Regions from separate parts of the Neobacillus sp. SRL179 genome, predicted to be linked through region 1. Evidence: a T-box and tRNA genes for the amino acid it is inferred to sense, from the RefSeq annotation. Region 1 holds a T-box; the other regions hold tRNA genes.

Region 1 (7,093 bases):
GAGCTTTTCAACCGTTAAAACAGCCATTTCTAAGTATTCATTAAGGGCAGCAATGTTAAGTGGCTTTTCCTCTAGTTGGTAGCGAACATTTTGTATACTTTCGTTCGTATCTTCCAGTAAATAATGATAATCCGCAGGCAGTCCTGGAACATTATTTTTCTTCACGAGGCGCACGGCTTCGCCAACCTTTTTGGTCAATTCCTTCACTGTTTCTCTTGCTTCAAGCTCATCTTTTCTTAAAGCCTGGAGTTTAAGAGCGAAGGCTTGCTGTCCCTCAGAGATAAAATCAAGTTGTTCTTTAATAGTATTTAATTCATCACAAAGTGCGGTTTGCGCGGTCTCATTAAGTTTTAATTTTTCAACTAGAATTTCATAATGTTTGTACACTGTCGAGAGTTCCTTCTCCAGCTGCCTTTGTGTTTCAAAATCATCATCAGAGAGTTGGTAGCTTTGCTGAACCTGCATCACTTCATTGGAAAGGCTTTTGTTTTCAGTTTGTGCGAATGAAAGTTGTTCAAATGCTGCCTTTTCGTTTTTATTAACAAAATGCTTCGCATGAACCTCTTTTTCCAGAAGATCAAAAACGATATCGATTCGTTCTTTTACCTCTTTAATGCCTTCTTCAGCCTTGTCACAATCACTTGCTTCAATTAATACTAAATTTTCAGCCAGTTTTTCTTCCAACCGCTTTATTTCACTCTCCACATTGATGTGATCTAAATAATAACCCTGCTCATTCATTTCACGATAACCTTCTAAGCAATCAGATAACTGATTTGGAAGCAGTGATTGACATTCAATTAAAAGCTGGGGTATTAATTCCATATCATGTTTGATGGTATCTAATCGATCTTGTATATGCAGAACAATTTCCCGCGCTTCTAAATAATTACCAAGCTCTGTTTTTTCATCAAAATCATGGAACTTTTGTGTTATATCCTTAAGCTGTGTTTCTAAATGCTTTTCGGCATTTCCAAAACTATGGCGGTGAGCCAAAAGCATTTTCTTTAATTCCCTATATTGTTCTTTAAGCAGTTCAATTTCCACTCTATTTTTTTCTTCACTGCCGACAAGTTCATGTAGCTCTTCCAGTATTTTTTTAATCTGATCTTCTATTTCCTGCAATTTGGAAGCAATCGCGTCTTGAACCTCTTTCGCTTTTTTGAAACGGTACCGGTCTATGTACTCTTCTGCATCGAAAAGCATTTCCTCCAAATCAGGGAGCTTTACGGTCACGACGTCATCCCAACCGCTCCGCCAATGTTCGAATAGTTCTTCTGTCTGGCCTGTCATATTTAACTGTTTCACCTTTGCCATCTCATCTAGTATTGGTCGATTCATTAGGTCGATTTTCCAAGCTTCCAATCGATCCATCTCTTTAAAATAACGTTTCTTTATTAAATATCCCAATACAAATAAGGCTAGTAACAGGATGAAAAAGCCAATGAAATATTTCACAAGTAAGCCCCCTATTTCAAACAACATCATACTTTGAAGTTTAATTAGTCCATCTATATAAAAAATAAATTATCATTTCATGTTCGATTCAATGCTTTTATGATACCATGTAAACGACAATTTTTGACGATAATTTTCAATTTTTTTGTAAAATAAAAAATAGCGTCGCCGCTATTTAATCACTGCACCTTTTTTTTGTGGTACATCCAAGCATAAAGTTTTATCAATCCATGAATAAATATCTTTTAAATACTTTTGTTCGAAAAATGGCTCGTTAGGAAAAATGTACAATACTTCTCTCATATATTGAGTATTCATAAATGGCATCATAATCAAGCCCTTAAGTTGAATAATTAAATAAGGGATGGAATGGGGCTGAAATTCCTCCCATTCAAAACCTCTCTCGAAAATCTTTTGGAAATAATATTTTTCTTTTAGAGAATAGGTGGACATAATTTCCCTGACGATCTGCGAATCCATGGACATTTCCCTGTATATAAAATTGGTTAAATATATATTCTCACATTGATAATGGAGGATATCAGCAACGATCTTCTTTAGGCATTCTTTTGCACCTCGATCGATGGAGAGATAGGCTTCTTCAATCTTGCTCATATAGTGTTCAAAAAAATGCATAAAGCAATATTCCAGCAGACCTTGTTTATTATTAAAATGGTAGGCAATCGTAGCTGTATTTACTTTTGCTAAACTGGCAATATCTCTAATTGAAGTTCCCGAATAACCATTTGCATTAAACAACGAAATTGCGGCCTTTATAATTGCTTCTTTTGCATCCTTTTTCATTTCTTCTCCCCCTTCAGGTATCCCCATACATAATGATTCTTTGTATCATCGGAGATTCCTTTAAGAAAATATCGACAAAGTCTGCTCATTTTCTTCTAATTTTGCTATCATAGTTAATAAAACTTTAGAGAAAAAGGTGAAATAACATGTTTAACGTCGAAATGTATACCGGAAGTCGTGAAGAAAATTATCAGCTTGTTAAAAAGCAATTACGGGCACTTCTTCAAGATGAGAAAAACCAAATTGCTAATTTCAGTAATGCCTCTGCCCTTCTAAACCAATGCCTAGATCGAATTAACTGGGTAGGATTTTATTTAATGGATACAAATGAAGAATTAGTTCTTGGGCCATTTCAAGGCTTACCTGCTTGTGTGCGGATTCCAGTCGGAAAAGGGGTGTGTGGCACTGCAGCCTTAAATAGAGAAACAATGCTGGTTGCAGACGTTCATCAATTCCCGGGTCATATTGCTTGCGATGCTGCATCACAATCTGAAATTGTCATTCCGCTCATAAAAGGAGAAAAACTATTGGGTGTATTAGATATTGATTCCCCAGAGAAGAATCGCTTTGATGAACTTGACCAGCAAAATCTTGAAGAATTTGCAGCCATTTTACTGGAATACATATAAGTAGAAAAAAGTATGTCCCAAAGTGGCAGAGCCATTTGGAACATCGCTTTTTTTGGAATCCAGTTGAAATAATTTATGGTTATTCTTAAATCATAAAATAAACTTGACTTACCATGAATAAAAATTATATAATACTCCTTGTGTAAAATAGTGCAGCCTAATGTGTTCACTTTAATAGTCTCATTTTGTTCCTCAATATTTGATGGTGTATCTCGTAACCCTCTGCTGCTAGGGCGAAGGTACATGAAAACAAAATGGCTGTTTAAGAGTCTCATAACGGTTTTTATTTTACCAAAATAAAAACACGAAGGAGGAGTCATTCATGGCTCGTTATACTGGCTCAAGCTGGAAAATCTCTCGTCGTCTTGGAATTTCTCTAAGCGGTACGGGTAAAGAATTAGAAAAGCGTCCTTACGCTCCTGGACAACATGGTCCAAACCAACGCAAAAAGCTTTCTGAATACGGATTACAATTACAAGAGAAGCAAAAGCTTCGTCATATGTATGGCGTAACTGAGCGTCAATTCCGTAATCTATTCGATAGAGCTGGCAAATTAAGCGGCGTACACGGTGAAAACTTCATGATTCTTCTTGAATCACGTCTTGACAACGTTGTTTACCGTTTAGGTCTTGCTCGCACTCGTCGTGCAGCTCGTCAATTAGTAAACCATGGTCATATCTTAGTTGATGGTACTCGTGTAGATATCCCATCATACCGTTTAAAAGCTGGTCAAACAATCAGCCTTCGTGAAAAGTCACGCAATCTTGATGTTGTGAAAGAAGCAGTTGAAGTTAATAACTTCGTACCTGATTTCTTAACTTTTGACGCAGACAAATTAGAAGGTACTTTCACTCGCTTACCAGAGCGTTCTGAATTACCTGCTGAAATTAACGAAACACTTATCGTCGAGTTCTACTCACGTTAATCGTTCTAAAACCCTCGTACCAATTTTGGTACGAGGGTTTTTTCTGTTTTTTTGTTCCATAAAAAAAGGCTTTGAAAAGTTCAAAGCCCTTAAAATCTTTAATATTTAATTAGCGTATATTTCTTTTTACCTCTTCTCACAATGGTAAACTGACCTTCAATCCGATCACTTTCCTGTAAAGCATAATTCGTATCCGTTATTTTTTCACCGTTTATGGTAACAGCACCATTTGTGATATCTTCACGCGCCTGGCGCTTTGATGGAGAGATATTGGCAGCAACGAGTAACTCCACTAAGTTTCCTTCTGCTTCACTTGCATGAAAGGAAGGTACATCTTTGAAGCCCTGCTTAATCTCAGCAGCCGAAAGATTTTTGACATCACCGCTAAATAACGCCTGTGAAATTTTAATTGCCTGTTGCAGTGATTCTTCGCCATGGATTAACCGGGTCATCTCTTCCGCTAATGCCTTTTGAGCTTTACGAAGGTGTGGCTCATCCTCCACAGATCTTGCTAATTCGTCAATTTCTTCATGAGACAGGAACGTGAAAAGCTTTAAGTATTTGACAACATCAGCATCAGCGGTATTAATCCAGAACTGGTAGAACTCATAAGGCGTTGTCTTCTCGGCATCAAGCCAAACAGCTCCACCTGCTGTTTTACCAAACTTTGTTCCATCTGCTTTCGTTACAAGTGGAATGGTTAAGCCATACGCTTTTGCGCCTTCTGGCTGCATTTTCCGGATTAATTCCAATCCAGATGTAATATTGCCCCACTGGTCACTCCCGCCAACTTGCAATTTACAATCATGATGCTCATATAAGTGATTAAAATCCATTGCTTGTAAAATGGTGTAGGTAAATTCAGTAAAAGAAATACCTGTTTCAAGTCTCGATGCAATAGTATCTTTTGCAAGCATGTAATTAACCCCAATATGTTTACCAATATCACGTAAAAACGACACAATATCCATAGAACCTGCCCAATCATAGTTGTTCACCATAACTGCACCATTTTCACCTTCAAAGTTAAAAATCGAGGCAAGCTGTTTCTTAATCCCTTCTACGTTCTTTTGTACTGCTTCAAGGGTTTGCAGATTACGTTCTTCACTTTTTCCACTTGGATCACCAATTAAACCTGTTGCCCCGCCAACTAGAACGATAGGACGGTGTCCATGCTGCTGAAATCTTCTAAGTGTTAAAAACGGTACTAAGTGGCCAATATGTAAACTGTCAGCTGTTGGATCAGCCCCACAGTAAAGAGAAATTTTCTGGCTGCTTAATAGTTCTTGTAATCCTTCTTCATCTGATTGCTGGTATATAATCCCTCTCCATGCTAAATCCTGTAATAAATCCATCATAATCCTCCTTTGAAAATAAAAACAAAAACGTCCCTGCAAAAATGCAGGGACGTAAATTACGCGGTACCACCCAGCTTGAGGAAAAAATCCTCCAACTCAAAAAATTTAACGGTTCAATCCGTTTTCTGCTAGTCACGGTTGTTTTCACAGAAAAAGCTCTAGGATGTAATTCGTTCTTCTATGTGTGCCAGCTTTCACCACCGCTGGCTCTCTTTAAACAGGGACAGAAGAACTACAGTTGATTCCCTTCACAGCTTTATATTATAAAAATTACTATAGCTTTTTTTAACATATTTCTCTTCAACTGTCAAACCCGAACTGGAAATTTCAGAAAAATGTAGAAGGTTGTCAGTTTTTCCCCTTCTATATGCTATAATGTAAGGGATTTTATATTGAGGTGATGCATTGAATGAATGAAAAAATGCAAGCGTGGATAGAAAAAGCAAAATCCATACTGAACTTGTTTACCCATAAAAAAACGGTAAAAGGTGCACGAATTACCTATCAAGTCGTTTGGAATTTATTCCTCCTTGTCATGACTGTAGTCATACTAGGTGGTTCATTTGCTACAGGGGTGGGTGCCGGCTATTTTGCCTCACTTGTGAAAGATGAACCAGTCCGCTCGTATGAAAGTATGAAAAAGGATATATATAACTATACTGAAACATCGGATTTATACTTTGCCGATCAGGTTTATCTTGGCAGGCTGCGATCAGACCTTGTCCGTGAAGAGGTCAAACTTGATCAAGTCTCAAAGGATTTGACTAATGCAGTGATTGCAACAGAAGACGAATACTTTTATCAGCATAAAGGTGTTGTTCCAAAGGCCGTTTTTCGTGCTCTCTTTCAAGAAGTGACAAATTCTGCGGTTCAATCGGGGGGAAGTACATTAACCCAGCAATTAATAAAAAATCAAATTCTAACAAACGAAGTTTCGTTTCAAAGGAAGGCTAATGAGATTCTATTAGCACTCCGTTTAGAGAAGTTCTTCAACAAAAAGGAAATACTTGAGGCCTACCTTAATGTATCAACATTTGGCAGAAATGCTTCTGGACAAAACATTGCCGGTGTACAAGCTGCTGCAAAAGGAATCTTCGGAAAAAACGCTAGTGAACTAACCCTTCCACAGGCTGCCTTTATCGCAGGTCTTCCACAAAGCCCGTTTGGTTATACACCTTTCACAAGAGAAGGAACGGTCAAGAATAATCTTGAACCTGGTCTAACACGGATGAAGACTGTTCTAAAGAGAATGTTTGATGGTGGATACATCAATCAACAGCAATATGCTGAAGCATCGGCCTATGATATCACGAAGGACTTTACAAAGCCTGTTGCAAATCCACTTGAAAAATATCCTTGGCTTACGTTTGAAATTGAAAAACGCTCCATTGAAGTGCTCACCGCTGTCCTAGCCCAAAAAGACGGGTACACAGAAAAGGACATAAAAAATGATGACAATCTATATTATAAATACAAAATATTAGCAGACCATGATTTACATCAAAACGGCTACAAGATTAACACCACCATCAATAAAGATATTTATGATGCCATGCAAGTGGTAAAAGATAATTATCAATATTATGGACCCAATAAAGCCCAGGAAAAAGAAGATCCAGAAACTGGGGAGAAGATTACCGTCATGGAGCCTGTCGAGGTAGGGGCTGAACTGATTGAGAATAAAACAGGGAAAATTATTAGCTTTGTGGCTGGTCGAAATTATGACAATCAACAGCTCAACCATGCAACCAGTGCTATAAGACAAAATGGTTCTACGATGAAACCACTCCTCGTTTATGGACCAGCGATTGAATTAGGCAAAGCAGCACCAGGAACACCTCTGCCTGACGTTGAATTATATTTAGCAGGTAAAGCAAAGCCATGGCCGCGAAACTATGATTTGCGGTACAGCGGCATCG
Region 2 (7,093 bases), 1.6 Mb from region 1:
TCATCCACCGAATGCCTAAGGTTTCCTGAGGAAGGCTCGTCCGCTCAGGGTTAGTCGGGACCTAAGCCGAGGCCGAAAGGCGTAGGCGATGGACAACAGGTTGATATTCCTGTACCACCTCTTTATCGTTTGAGTGATGGGGGGACGCAGGAGGATAGGGTAAGCGCGCTGTTGGATATGCGCGTCTAAGCAGTTAGGCTGGTGAATAGGAAAATCCGTTCACCGTGAAGGCTGAGCTGTGACAGCGAGGGAAATTTAGTACCGAAGTTCCTGATTCCACACTGCCAAGAAAAGCCTCTAGCGAGATAAAAGGTGCCCGTACCGCAAACCGACACAGGTAGGCGAGGAGAGAATCCTAAGGTGAGCGAGAGAACTCTCGTTAAGGAACTCGGCAAAATGACCCCGTAACTTCGGGAGAAGGGGTGCTCTTTGAGGTTCATAGCCTCGAAGAGCCGCAGTGAATAGGCCCAGGCGACTGTTTAGCAAAAACACAGGTCTCTGCGAAGCCGCAAGGCGAAGTATAGGGGCTGACGCCTGCCCGGTGCTGGAAGGTTAAGAGGAGGGGTTAGCGCAAGCGAAGCTCTGAATCGAAGCCCCAGTAAACGGCGGCCGTAACTATAACGGTCCTAAGGTAGCGAAATTCCTTGTCGGGTAAGTTCCGACCCGCACGAAAGGCGTAACGATCTGGGCACTGTCTCAACGAGAGACTCGGTGAAATTATAGTACCTGTGAAGATGCAGGTTACCCGCGACAGGACGGAAAGACCCCGTGGAGCTTTACTGTAGCCTGATATTGAATTTTGGTACAGCTTGTACAGGATAGGTAGGAGCCTGAGAAGCCGGAGCGCTAGCTTCGGTGGAGGCGTCGGTGGGATACTACCCTGGCTGTATTGAAATTCTAACCCGCACCCCTTATCGGGGTGGGAGACAGTGTCAGGTGGGCAGTTTGACTGGGGCGGTCGCCTCCTAAAGAGTAACGGAGGCGCCCAAAGGTTCCCTCAGAATGGTTGGAAATCATTCGTAGAGTGTAAAGGCACAAGGGAGCTTGACTGCGAGACCTACAAGTCGAGCAGGGACGAAAGTCGGGCTTAGTGATCCGGTGGTTCCGCATGGAAGGGCCATCGCTCAACGGATAAAAGCTACCCCGGGGATAACAGGCTTATCTCCCCCAAGAGTCCACATCGACGGGGAGGTTTGGCACCTCGATGTCGGCTCATCGCATCCTGGGGCTGTAGTCGGTCCCAAGGGTTGGGCTGTTCGCCCATTAAAGCGGTACGCGAGCTGGGTTCAGAACGTCGTGAGACAGTTCGGTCCCTATCCGTCGTGGGCGCAGGAAATTTGAGAGGAGCTGTCCTTAGTACGAGAGGACCGGGATGGACGCACCGCTGGTGTACCAGTTGTCTTGCCAAAGGCATCGCTGGGTAGCTATGTGCGGACGGGATAAGTGCTGAAAGCATCTAAGCATGAAGCCCCCCTCAAGATGAGATTTCCCATAGCGTCAAGCTAGTAAGAACCCTGAAAGATGATCAGGTTGATAGGTCAGAGGTGGAAGCATGGCGACATGTGGAGCTGACTGATACTAATCGTTCGAGGACTTAACCATTTAATATTAGGTGGACTCGAGTTTTTTTAAAACTTCTTCTGCATTATCTAGTTTTGAGAGAATGAAAAAAGTTTAAAATTTCTCTTGAAAAATTTTAAAAAGGCATTATAATTAAATAGTGTCAATTGAATAATATAGTCTGGCAATTATGGCGAGAAGGTCACACCCGTTCCCATACCGAACACGGAAGTTAAGCTTCTCAGCGCCGATGGTAGTTGGGACACGCGTCCCTGTGAGAGTAGGACGTTGCCAGGCTGTAATCTTATTGTTCCGCAGTAGCTCAGTGGTAGAGCTATCGGCTGTTAACCGATCGGTCGTAGGTTCGAGTCCTACCTGCGGAGCCATTTTTATGTAAACCTTTAAATCAGCTATGCTTCCATAGCTCAGTAGGTAGAGCACTTCCATGGTAAGGAAGAGGTCAGCGGTTCGAGCCCGCTTGGGAGCTTACCTAATAAAATAGGCCCCTTGGTCAAGCGGTTAAGACACCTCCCTTTCACGGAGGTAACACGGGTTCGAGTCCCGTAGGGGTCACCATATTTGGAGGATTAGCTCAGCTGGGAGAGCATCTGCCTTACAAGCAGAGGGTCGGCGGTTCGATCCCGTCATCCTCCACCATAATTTTTCTAAACTATTATTTGCCGGGGTAGCTCAATTGGTAGAGCAACTGACTTGTAATCAGTAGGTTGGGGGTTCAAGTCCTCTCGCCGGCACCATTCTTTTTTAATTGAATATGGAGGGGTAGCGAAGTGGCTAAACGCGGCGGACTGTAAATCCGCTCCCTCCGGGTTCGGCGGTTCGAATCCGTCCCCCTCCACCATTCATATTTTTAAAAAAAGTTGGACATACTATCATTATCACATCATTGTTGGGCTATAGCCAAGCGGTAAGGCATCGCACTTTGACTGCGACATGCGTTGGTTCAAATCCAGCTAGCCCAGCCAGAGAGCCATTAGCTCAGTTGGTAGAGCATCTGACTTTTAATCAGAGGGTCGAAGGTTCGAGTCCTTCATGGCTCATCATAAAATTTTAGTAAAAACCCTGATGATCTTATATGATGGGTTTTTACTTTTGAATATGCGGAAGTAGTTCAGTGGTAGAACATCACCTTGCCAAGGTGGGGGTCGCGGGTTCGAATCCCGTCTTCCGCTCCAACTTTATTTGGGGTCTTAGCTCAGCTGGGAGAGCGCCTGCTTTGCACGCAGGAGGTCAGGGGTTCGATCCCCCTAGACTCCACCATCACACTACATATTTTGCCTTAAATCAGCTTACTGATTTAAGGCTTTTTTATTTTTCAAAGAGTTTCTTGGGGTCTAAACGTAAAATTTCCTAAAGGTAATTTTGGGGTCAAGCCCACTAAAAAATTCCTATACAATTTGAAGTGGAAAGTAAAATGATAAAAGCGGAAAGTAAATGTCCATAAGTGGAAAGTAAAAGAAGAAAAGAGGAAAGTAAATTTCCAAAAGCGGAAAGTAAGACGTTCAAAGTGGACAGTAACGAGAAAAGTTCAGTTAAAAAGGTAATTTAACTTAGTCTCTATTAAGCAATCAGCTATATAAAAAGACGAAGAATTAGATAACAGAGAGGAAAAGTATCTGAGCCAGGCTGCCTTGCCTGGCTCTTTTGCAGATTCTGGGGGTGGATTTTTAGAAGTGGAAAGTAAAATAATGAAAGTGGAAAGTAAATGTTCCAAATCGGAAAGTAAATGAAGAAAAGCGGAAAGTAAATTTCCAAAAGCGGAAAATAAAACGTTCAAAGTGGGTAGTAACGAGAGAACATCGCTCAACCACCAGAACGATCTTCATCCAATGTCTTGTCCCCTCGCTCATAAATTATCAGAACCTTTTTAAAATACCGTATATTTATACATGATTTTGTCGAGTTGAGTCATTTATATGTAAGCAGTTACAATAAAGCTATAATAAGGCAGGGGGGAAACAAATAATGACTAAAAAGTTGTCTATTATTGGTATGCCAATGGATTTAGGTCAAATGAGGCGTGGAGTAGATATGGGGCCAAGTGCCATTCGTTATGCGGGAATCAATGAACGATTAAAACCCTTATTTGATGAAATTCATGATTTGGGTGATATTCCAGTCGGCAGACCTGAAGTAGTGATTGATAAAGAGTCTAACCTGCGAAATTTAGATTTAGTTGCTGAAAAAAGCGCCTTGCTTGCAGAAAAGGTAGATGCCGCAGTCCAATCCGGTTCATTTCCGCTTGTACTCGGTGGGGACCACAGCATTGCTATTGGTACGTTAGCGGGAATTTCCAAACACTATCAGAATCTGGGTGTGATTTGGTATGATGCTCATGGTGATTTAAATACAGCTGAGACTAGCCCTTCAGGAAATATCCACGGCATGCCTTTAGCAGTAAGCATAGGATTAGGGCACAGTAAATTAGTGGAACTCGGTGGTTACTTTCCAAAGGTCAAACCAGAGAATGTCGTGATTATTGGTGCCCGGTCTCTTGATGAGGGTGAGAGGATACTCATTAAGGAAAAGGGTATGAAAGTGTACACAATGCACGAAATAGATCGGTTGGGAATGGCAAAGGTTATGGAAGAAACGATAGAATTCCTAAAGAATCGAACGGATGGTGTTCACCTTTCACTAGATTTGGATGGATTAGATCCAAGTGAATGTCCAGGAGTAGGAACTCCCGTACTAGGCGGAATCAGCTACCGGGAAAGTCATCTTGCCATGGAAATGCTAGAAGAAGCTGGCATCATTACATCGGCGGAATTTGTGGAAGTTAATCCAATCTTAGATGAAAAAAATAAAACGGCATCGGTAGCGGTTGAATTAATGGGGTCATTGTTCGGAGAAAAATTACTATAAAAATAAATCAGCTGCATTTAGTAATTGCAGCTGATTTATTTTTTTAAAAGATCATATTCATTCAATAAACCATCAAGCTTCTTGCTAGTCTCAATCACCGTTTGATGACCGAATGATGTTTCGGCGGCTAAACGGACCATTTCATTCCGACAGCATTCAATTTCTGCTATCAAACGTCTAAAATGAGTAGACATCCTTTCACCTACTTCCCAAAGACCTACTACCTTTTTCTCCTGTATTGAAAACTTTAAACTTATTGGTGTCCAACTTTAGTAAATTTTTGTTAATATTATAGGTATTGAGAAGTTTTTTATTTAAAATGAAACTTTTTCGCAATTCGATTCGTATTAGCGTATAGCAGCATTGGAGCTGAGGTAATTTCATGGAAACGATTGTAAAAAAACGAATAAAACAGGTGATCAAAGGCGACCAAGATGCCTTTGGTGAAATTGTTGAACTATATAAAAACAGTGTTTATCAGCTTTGCTACAGAATGCTGGGAAATCGTCATGAGGCAGAGGATATGGCACAGGAAGCATTTATCCGCGCTTATGTGAACATTAAGTCCTTTAATCAGGATTTAAAGTTTTCGACATGGCTTTTTCGGATTGCCACCAATTTATGCATTGATCGGATGCGAAAAAAGAAACCCGATCATTATCTGGATGCAGAAGTAAAAGGGACAGAAGGGCTAACCATGTATTCACAAATTCCTTCTGATACGCCTTTGCCGGAATCAGAGGTTGAAAGTCTAGAACTCCATGAAACCGTTCAAAAAGAAATTCTTAAGCTGCCTGAAAAATATCGATCAGCTATTGTTTTAAAATACATTGAAGAACTGTCCTTAAATGAAATAAGTGAAATTTTGGACCTGCCGCTTGGTACTGTAAAAACGAGAATCCATCGTGGGCGGGAAGCTTTAAGGCAGCAATTACGATATGTGTAAAGAGGTGAACAAAACAAATGTGTCCAGAACAAATCATCGAACTAATGCATGAATACCTAGATGACGAAATCGATTCTGAAAGAGAACAATTACTGCGAGACCACCTCCAAAGCTGTAAAGAATGTGAAACAATTTTTAATGAACTAAAAAAGACAATAGCTTTCGTACAAAGTACGTCGCATATGCAGGCACCTGCCGACTTCACTGCTAATGTCATGGCTCGTTTACCAAAGGAGAAAAAGAAGGTTTCCATGCAGCGCTGGTTTAAAAATCATCCAATGCTTACGGCTGCAGCTGTTTTTGTCGTTTTGATGATGGGAAGTTTGATTTCTACTTGGAGTCAAGATCAAGAATTCTCTGTATCAAAGCAGAAAAACTTAGTCGTGGAAAATAATACAGTCATAGTCCCAAAAGGAGAAACCGTTAAGGGCGATGTTGTTGTCCGCAATGGGGATTTACAAATAGAGGGTGAAGTTCAAGGCAATGTTACCGTTATTCATGGTGAAAAGTACCTGGCATCTGCGGGGCACGTTACAGGTCAAATTGAAGAAGTAAATGAAGTATTTGATTGGATCTGGTTCCAAATGAAAAGTGCGGCACAAAAAGCAGTCAGTCTCTTTGAACAACCTGCAACTGAATAAAAAGACGAATCACTCCAATGTGAGTGATTTGTTTTTTTAAAAAGATACATATAATAAGTTTATGTTGCATGTATGGTATAATAAATAGGTTCATTCAATTTTTGTTTATGAAAGTTACGGAGGAAAAACAATGCAGTTTGTTGATTTCACGTTATGGAAGTACCTAGCTAGTATTGTTGATATTGCCCTCGTATGGTATGTCATTTACAAACTGATTAATTTGATAAGAGGTACGAAAGCCGTTCAGTTATTGAAGGGTATACTCGTAATTCTTCTTGTCAGAGTTCTCAGTGGGTGGCTCGGCTTAACTACATTAAGCTGGATGATGCAACAGGCCATAAATTGGGGATTTCTTGCCGTTATCATCATCTTTCAGCCAGAGCTTAGAAGGGCTCTTGAGCAATTAGGAAGAGGACGCTTTTTTTCTAGAAGCAGCAGTCAAGATGATGACAATCAAGAAAAAACTGTTGAGGCGATTGTTAAGGCCACCGATTATATGGCAAAACGTCGAATTGGAGCATTAATCTCAATCGAAAGAGAAACCGGTATGGGCGATTATATAGAAACTGGGATCCAGTTAAATTCTACTATTTCATCAGAATTGCTCATTAATATTTTTATTCCTAATACCCCGCTTCATGATGGTGCCGTTATTATTCAAAAAAATATTGTTGCAGCTGCAGCATGCTATCTTCCTTTATCTGAGAGTCCGTTTATTTCAAAGGAACTTGGTACGAGGCACCGAGCTGCCTTAGGAATTAGTGAGGTTACAGATAGTATAACGGTCGTTGTATCAGAAGAAACAGGCGGAATCTCCCTAACTAAAAATGGAGGACTCCATCGCGATTTAAAATTAGAGGAATTAAAAGAGATACTCACGAGTGAATTGATCGTTCATAACACAAAACAGGCATCTTCAGCTCGTTGGAACTGGAGGGGGAAAAATAATGGATAAACTGATGGATAATCCCTGGTTTATAAAAATTCTTGCCTTGTTATTGGCCGTGCTGTTATATTCTTCCATTCCACAAAAACTAACGGATGTCAATGTTCCTGGAAAGCA
Region 3 (7,093 bases), 2.5 Mb from region 1:
TTCCTCATTTTAAGCTTGGGGTAATTGAATACCATAATATAACGGTAGGATCTTCACCTCAAATGATTAAAGGCAGGCTCCAGCTTTTTCAAGAATCAATCTTTTTTGATTTAGAAGATGCTCATGTTACAGACCTGCCTGGCATACAAGAATGGCGAGCCATTTTTAAAACAATTGGTAAAGACCCCAACCGCTATCGGCCTTCTTCTGAAGCATTATTTCGCAGAGTTCAAAAACAAAATTATCTTTCTTCTGTTCACAGTGCGATTGATATTAATAATTTTTTCTCCTTGCAGTATCAAGTGCCAATTGGCATCTACGATCTTGATTTAATGCAGGGACCAGTGGAAACCCGTATCGGTGAAGCGGGTGAGTCGTACTTGGGTCTTAACGGAAGAACGAACTCCTTAGACCAACTTATTATAGCTTCTGATCAACTCGGACCGTTTGGAAGTCCTTTTGTCGACTCCGAAAGAACCCAAGTAACAGTTGCTACTAAAAATGCCATGCAGCTCATTTACCTGCGACCCACGACTGATTACGAAAAGGCTCAAAAGCTCACTGAATCATTAATGAACATGTTTACTCAGGTCCATGGGGGAGATAGTTCCTTCAAAATTATTGGATGCCGTTAGGGGCATCTTTTTTTATATAAAGTTAAGTAACATAGTTGATTATTAGGATTATTCCTTCATAGACTTGATGAAAGACTAATCAGGCGAGTTTCCGATGCGATTAGTCCCTCATTGGCTGGATGCAAAATCAACATCTTCTTTTACAAAGCCAATATAAAAAAACGCAATGCATCGTTCTCTTATGTAACGATACACTGCGTTAGTTAATATGTATGGAGCGGGTGATGGGAATCGAACCCACTACATCAGCTTGGAAGGCTGAGGTTTTACCAGTAAACTACACCCGCATTTTTGTTGAAATATGTGTCAAAGTGATGAATGAACTGACTTAAATAATATTACACATTACTACGTTAATCGTCAAGTAGATTTTGCGAAATTTGTCGATTTTTCATTCTAGTGAATAAAAATGCTCCCTTTGAATGGATTTGAAAGACCCAATTTGAACATATTATGAGGGTTATCTATAGTTATTTAGGAGGTTGCTATGAAAGCAATTATTATTGATGAATATGGCGGGAAAGACCAGATAAAGGAAAGGGAGATTCAAAAACCTTCACCTGGACAAGATCAAGTAATTATTAAGCTCCATGCCAGCTCTATAAACCCTATCGATTGGAAGCTGCGTGAAGGATATTTAAGAGGAATGCTGCCTTTTGAATTTCCAATTATATTAGGCTGGGATGCAGCTGGGACAGTCGATATGCTTGGTGAAAATGTCCTTAATTTTAAAAAAGGTGATCGGGTATTTGCCAGACCAGAAACAACTAATAGAGGAACCTATGCAGAATATACCGCCGTTGACGCTCATCTGCTCGCAAAAATTCCCGATTCAATAAGTTTTGAAGAAGCAGCTTGTGTTCCACTCGCTGGATTAACGGCATGGCAATGCCTTTTTGATTTTGGACAAGTCAAACGAGGTGATAAGGTGCTGATTCATGCAGGAGCCGGCGGCGTTGGAACATTTGCCATTCAATTTGCTAAAAATGCCGGTGCCTATGTTGCCACAACAGCAGGAACCCATAATATCGAATTTTTAAAATCACTTGGTGCAGATGTGGTTATTGATTATAAAAAAGAGGATTTTGAAACAGTTCTTCACGATTTTGATTTTGTACTTGATTCCTTAGGAGGAGAGAATCAGGAAAAGAGCTTTAGCATTCTAAAGGAAGGCGGAAAACTAGCATCTATTGTTTCTGAACCAGACAAAGAAAAAGCTGGAATGAAAAAAATAGAATCCAGATTGGTTTGGCTTATTCCAAACGGAGAACAGCTAGGAATAATCGCTGACCTGTTAGAGCAAAAGAAAGTTAAAGTCATTATCGGACACAGATTCCCCTTAAGTGAGGAGGGAATTAAAGAGGCTCACGCCCTTAGTGAAAGCCACCATGCCAAGGGGAAAATTGTTATTAATATAAGTTAAAATAAAGAAATAAAAAACGTCCCTTACAAAATGTAAGGGACGCTTTTCCCACTGCTTGGCAAGCAGTCTCATTATACCGGTGGTCGGGGTCGAACCGACACTCCTCACGGAACACGATTTTGAGTCGTGCGCGTCTGCCAATTCCGCCACACCGGCGTAATTAATTTTTTGTAAAGCAATGCCGAGGACCGGAATCGAACCGGTACGGTAGTCACCTACCGCAGGATTTTAAGTCCTGTGCGTCTGCCAGTTCCGCCACCCCGGCGTATTAAAAAAACTGGACTTATTAAATCAATATGGAGGCGGCAACCGGATTCGAACCGGTGGTAAAGGTTTTGCAGACCTCTGCCTTACCACTTGGCTATGCCGCCATATAAGATATATTGGAGCGGAAGACGGGATTCGAACCCGCGACCCCCACCTTGGCAAGGTGATGTTCTACCACTGAACTACTTCCGCAAATTGGCTGGGCTAGCTGGATTCGAACCAACGCATGTCGCAGTCAAAGTGCGATGCCTTACCGCTTGGCTATAGCCCAATGTTAATATATATTAGTTCTATATTCAAGATAAATTTTATGGGGCGGCTGATGGGAATCGAACCCACGAATGCCTGAACCACAATCAGGTGCGTTAACCACTTCGCCACAGCCGCCATAATAAAATTGTTTGGCAGGGGTAGTAGGAATTGAACCCACACCAAAGGTTTTGGAGACCTTCGTTCTACCTTTAAACTATACCCCTATAAATGGTGGAGGGGGACGGATTCGAACCGCCGAACCCGGAGGGAGCGGATTTACAGTCCGCCGCGTTTAGCCACTTCGCTACCCCTCCACATATAATATTCATTTTGCCAGCAACAAGTGCCGACGAGAGGAATCGAACCCCCAACCTACTGATTACGATTCAGTTGCTCTACCAATTGAGCTACATCGGCAAAAGCTAAAATAAATGGTGGCTCAGGACGGAATCGAACCGCCGACACAAGGATTTTCAGTCCTTTGCTCTACCGACTGAGCTACTGAGCCAACATATGGCGGTCTGGACGGGACTCGAACCCGCGACCTCCTGCGTGACAGGCAGGCATTCTAACCAACTGAACTACCAGACCATATTGCGGGGACAGGATTTGAACCTGTGACCTTCGGGTTATGAGCCCGACGAGCTACCGGACTGCTCCACCCCGCGACAATAATAATATTGCTATTTAAAATTATGGTGGAGGATGACGGGATCGAACCGCCGACCCTCTGCTTGTAAGGCAGATGCTCTCCCAGCTGAGCTAATCCTCCAAATGGTGACCCCTACGGGACTCGAACCCGTGTTACCTCCGTGAAAGGGAGGTGTCTTAACCGCTTGACCAAGGGGCCAGATAATAATTATTTTATGGCGGAGAGCAAGGGATTTGAACCCTTGAGACAGGGTTACCCGCCTACACGATTTCCAATCGTGCTCCTTCGGCCACTCGGACAGCTCTCCATAAAAATGGCTCCGCAGGTAGGACTCGAACCTACGACCGATCGGTTAACAGCCGATAGCTCTACCACTGAGCTACTGCGGAATAATAAGATTACAGCCTGGCAACGTCCTACTCTCACAGGGACGCGTGTCCCAACTACCATCGGCGCTGAGAAGCTTAACTTCCGTGTTCGGTATGGGAACGGGTGTGACCTTCTCGCCTTAATTACCAGACTATTTATTCGACACTATTTTATTATAATGTCTTTTTCATATTTTTCAAGAGAAAATTGAAATTTTTTCATTCCCTCAAAACTAGATAATGCAGAAGAAGTTTGTAAAATCGAATTCACCTAATATAAATGGTTAAGTCCTCGAACGATTAGTATCAGTCAGCTCCACATGTCGCCATGCTTCCACCTCTGACCTATCAACCTGATCATCTTTCAGGGTTCTTACTAGCTTGACGCTATGGGAAATCTCATCTTGAGGGGGGCTTCATGCTTAGATGCTTTCAGCACTTATCCCGTCCGCACATAGCTACCCAGCGATGCCTTTGGCAAGACAACTGGTACACCAGCGGTGCGTCCATCCCGGTCCTCTCGTACTAAGGACAGCTCCTCTCAAATTTCCTGCGCCCACGACGGATAGGGACCGAACTGTCTCACGACGTTCTGAACCCAGCTCGCGTACCGCTTTAATGGGCGAACAGCCCAACCCTTGGGACCGACTACAGCCCCAGGATGCGATGAGCCGACATCGAGGTGCCAAACCTCCCCGTCGATGTGGACTCTTGGGGGAGATAAGCCTGTTATCCCCGGGGTAGCTTTTATCCGTTGAGCGATGGCCCTTCCATGCGGAACCACCGGATCACTAAGCCCGACTTTCGTCCCTGCTCGACTTGTAGGTCTCGCAGTCAAGCTCCCTTGTGCCTTTACACTCTACGAATGATTTCCAACCATTCTGAGGGAACCTTTGGGCGCCTCCGTTACTCTTTAGGAGGCGACCGCCCCAGTCAAACTGCCCACCTGACACTGTCTCCCACCCCGATAAGGGGTGCGGGTTAGAATTTCAATACAGCCAGGGTAGTATCCCACCGACGCCTCCACCGAAGCTAGCGCTCCGGCTTCTCAGGCTCCTACCTATCCTGTACAAGCTGTACCAAAATTCAATATCAGGCTACAGTAAAGCTCCACGGGGTCTTTCCGTCCTGTCGCGGGTAACCTGCATCTTCACAGGTACTATAATTTCACCGAGTCTCTCGTTGAGACAGTGCCCAGATCGTTACGCCTTTCGTGCGGGTCGGAACTTACCCGACAAGGAATTTCGCTACCTTAGGACCGTTATAGTTACGGCCGCCGTTTACTGGGGCTTCGATTCAGAGCTTCGCTTGCGCTAACCCCTCCTCTTAACCTTCCAGCACCGGGCAGGCGTCAGCCCCTATACTTCGCCTTGCGGCTTCGCAGAGACCTGTGTTTTTGCTAAACAGTCGCCTGGGCCTATTCACTGCGGCTCTTCGAGGCTATGAACCTCAAAGAGCACCCCTTCTCCCGAAGTTACGGGGTCATTTTGCCGAGTTCCTTAACGAGAGTTCTCTCGCTCACCTTAGGATTCTCTCCTCGCCTACCTGTGTCGGTTTGCGGTACGGGCACCTTTTATCTCGCTAGAGGCTTTTCTTGGCAGTGTGGAATCAGGAACTTCGGTACTAAATTTCCCTCGCTGTCACAGCTCAGCCTTCACGGTGAACGGATTTTCCTATTCACCAGCCTAACTGCTTAGACGCGCATATCCAACAGCGCGCTTACCCTATCCTCCTGCGTCCCCCCATCACTCAAACGATAAAGAGGTGGTACAGGAATATCAACCTGTTGTCCATCGCCTACGCCTTTCGGCCTCGGCTTAGGTCCCGACTAACCCTGAGCGGACGAGCCTTCCTCAGGAAACCTTAGGCATTCGGTGGATGAGATTCTCACTCATCTTTCGCTACTCATACCGGCATTCTCACTTCTAAGCGCTCCACCAGTCCTTACGGTCTAGCTTCAACGCCCTTAGAACGCTCTCCTACCACTGACACCTGATGGTGTCAATCCACAGCTTCGGTGATACGTTTAGCCCCGGTACATTTTCGGCGCAGAGTCACTCGACCAGTGAGCTATTACGCACTCTTTAAATGGTGGCTGCTTCTAAGCCAACATCCTGGTTGTCTAAGCAACTCCACATCCTTTTCCACTTAACGTATACTTTGGGACCTTAGCTGGTGGTCTGGGCTGTTTCCCTTTTGACTACGGATCTTATCACTCGCAGTCTGACTCCCACGGATAAGTCTTTGGCATTCGGAGTTTGTCTGAATTCGGTAACCCGATGAGGGCCCCTAGTCCAAACAGTGCTCTACCTCCAAGACTCTTACTACGTGAGGCTAGCCCTAAAGCTATTTCGGAGAGAACCAGCTATCTCCAAGTTCGATTGGAATTTCTCCGCTACCCACACCTCATCCCCGCACTTTTCAACGTGCGTGGGTTCGGGCCTCCATCCAGTGTTACCTGGACTTCACCCTGGACATGGGTAGATCACCTGGTTTCGGGTCTACGACCACATACTCAATTCGCCCTATTCAGACTCGCTTTCGCTGCGGCTCCGTCTTTTCAACTTAACCTTGCATGGGATCGTAACTCGCCGGTTCATTCTACAAAAGGCACGCCATCACCCATGAACGGGCTCTGACTACTTGTAGGCACACGGTTTCAGGAACTATTTCACTCCCCTTCCGGGGTGCTTTTCACCTTTCCCTCACGGTACTGGTTCACTATCGGTCACTAGGGAGTATTTAGCCTTGGGAGATGGTCCTCCCTGCTTCCGACCGGATTTCTCGTGTCCGGCCGTACTCAGGATCCACTCAGGAGGGAACGAAGTTTCAACTACAGGGTTTTTACCTTCTATGACGGACCTTTCCAGATCGCTTCATTTACCCCGTTCCTTTGTAACTCCATGTTGAGTGTCCTACAACCCCAAGAGGCAAGCCTCTTGGTTTGGGCTATGTCCCGTTTCGCTCGCCGCTACTCAGGGAATCGCGTTTGCTTTCTCTTCCTCCGGGTACTTAGATGTTTCAGTTCCCCGGGTATGCCATCAATACCCTATGTATTCAGGTAAAGATACTGCTCCATTACGAGCAGTGGGTTCCCCCATTCGGAAATCTCCGGATCAAAGCTTACTTACAGCTCCCCGAAGCATATCGGTGTTAGTCCCGTCCTTCATCGGCTCCTAGTGCCAAGGCATTCACCGTGCGCCCTTTCTAACTTAACCTAAAAGGTTATTTCTCTTAATTACTTAAGAGAGAAAACTAAAATGGCGATTACTCGATGTTTTCTTGCTTCTTCTTACGATTATCTAGTTTTCAAGGAACAAGGCTACTGACTTCAATCACATCGTGAATGAACTTCAGAGCGTTACTTCATGCTGCCTTGCGACGAGCTGAGGGATTACTTCCTCGAGCTACTGCGGCGCAGGAGCAATTGAATTGAGAGATTGCACTCTCAAAACTAAACAAACAAAAAGCGGTCAACTTTTATCAGTCCACAAGG

Evidence for each region. A T-box is a leader RNA that pairs with one kind of tRNA and senses whether it is charged. The one in region 1 lies ahead of tyrS (tyrosine--tRNA ligase), so its partner is inferred to be a tRNA-Tyr.
Region 2: it has a tRNA-Tyr gene. The T-box ahead of tyrS (tyrosine--tRNA ligase) is inferred to sense a tRNA for this amino acid. The anticodon was not compared.
Region 3: it has a tRNA-Tyr gene. The T-box ahead of tyrS (tyrosine--tRNA ligase) is inferred to sense a tRNA for this amino acid. The anticodon was not compared.

Annotation. Positions count from the first base shown of each region.
Region 1 is NZ_OZ481792.1:3,682,580-3,689,672, forward strand. It holds gene ezrA (septation ring formation regulator EzrA) at 1-1,458, opposite strand, end outside; gene refZ (forespore capture DNA-binding protein RefZ) at 1,630-2,262, opposite strand; gene AC4E8C_RS18265 (GAF domain-containing protein) at 2,409-2,891, shown strand; gene rpsD (30S ribosomal protein S4) at 3,214-3,816, shown strand; gene tyrS (tyrosine--tRNA ligase) at 3,915-5,171, opposite strand; T-box leader at 5,217-5,435, opposite strand; gene AC4E8C_RS18280 (transglycosylase domain-containing protein) at 5,584-7,093, shown strand, end outside.
Region 2 is NZ_OZ481792.1:178,948-186,040, forward strand. It holds rRNA gene AC4E8C_RS00960 (23S ribosomal RNA) at 1-1,602, shown strand, start outside; rRNA gene rrf (5S ribosomal RNA) at 1,741-1,857, shown strand; tRNA gene AC4E8C_RS00970 (tRNA-Asn) at 1,872-1,946, shown strand; tRNA gene AC4E8C_RS00975 (tRNA-Thr) at 1,975-2,047, shown strand; tRNA gene AC4E8C_RS00980 (tRNA-Glu) at 2,062-2,136, shown strand; tRNA gene AC4E8C_RS00985 (tRNA-Val) at 2,142-2,217, shown strand; tRNA gene AC4E8C_RS00990 (tRNA-Thr) at 2,240-2,315, shown strand; tRNA gene AC4E8C_RS00995 (tRNA-Tyr) at 2,335-2,419, shown strand; tRNA gene AC4E8C_RS01000 (tRNA-Gln) at 2,469-2,543, shown strand; tRNA gene AC4E8C_RS01005 (tRNA-Lys) at 2,546-2,618, shown strand; tRNA gene AC4E8C_RS01010 (tRNA-Gly) at 2,679-2,753, shown strand; tRNA gene AC4E8C_RS01015 (tRNA-Ala) at 2,763-2,838, shown strand; gene rocF (arginase) at 3,544-4,443, shown strand; gene AC4E8C_RS01025 (Spo0E family sporulation regulatory protein-aspartic acid phosphatase) at 4,479-4,637, opposite strand; gene sigW (RNA polymerase sigma factor SigW) at 4,826-5,389, shown strand; gene AC4E8C_RS01035 (zf-HC2 domain-containing protein) at 5,407-6,030, shown strand; gene cdaA (diadenylate cyclase CdaA) at 6,161-6,985, shown strand; gene AC4E8C_RS01045 (CdaR family protein) at 6,978-7,093, shown strand, end outside.
Region 3 is NZ_OZ481792.1:1,186,190-1,193,282, reverse strand. It holds gene AC4E8C_RS05855 (B3/B4 domain-containing protein) at 1-635, shown strand, start outside; tRNA gene AC4E8C_RS05850 (tRNA-Gly) at 849-922, opposite strand; gene AC4E8C_RS05845 (NADP-dependent oxidoreductase) at 1,123-2,058, shown strand; tRNA gene AC4E8C_RS05840 (tRNA-Leu) at 2,133-2,214, opposite strand; tRNA gene AC4E8C_RS05835 (tRNA-Leu) at 2,238-2,323, opposite strand; tRNA gene AC4E8C_RS05830 (tRNA-Cys) at 2,356-2,429, opposite strand; tRNA gene AC4E8C_RS05825 (tRNA-Gly) at 2,443-2,517, opposite strand; tRNA gene AC4E8C_RS05820 (tRNA-Gln) at 2,522-2,596, opposite strand; tRNA gene AC4E8C_RS05815 (tRNA-His) at 2,637-2,712, opposite strand; tRNA gene AC4E8C_RS05810 (tRNA-Trp) at 2,728-2,801, opposite strand; tRNA gene AC4E8C_RS05805 (tRNA-Tyr) at 2,807-2,891, opposite strand; tRNA gene AC4E8C_RS05800 (tRNA-Thr) at 2,922-2,994, opposite strand; tRNA gene AC4E8C_RS05795 (tRNA-Phe) at 3,010-3,085, opposite strand; tRNA gene AC4E8C_RS05790 (tRNA-Asp) at 3,092-3,168, opposite strand; tRNA gene AC4E8C_RS05785 (tRNA-Met) at 3,172-3,245, opposite strand; tRNA gene AC4E8C_RS05780 (tRNA-Val) at 3,274-3,349, opposite strand; tRNA gene AC4E8C_RS05775 (tRNA-Glu) at 3,353-3,427, opposite strand; tRNA gene AC4E8C_RS05770 (tRNA-Ser) at 3,445-3,536, opposite strand; tRNA gene AC4E8C_RS05765 (tRNA-Asn) at 3,544-3,618, opposite strand; rRNA gene rrf (5S ribosomal RNA) at 3,633-3,749, opposite strand; rRNA gene AC4E8C_RS05755 (23S ribosomal RNA) at 3,878-6,815, opposite strand.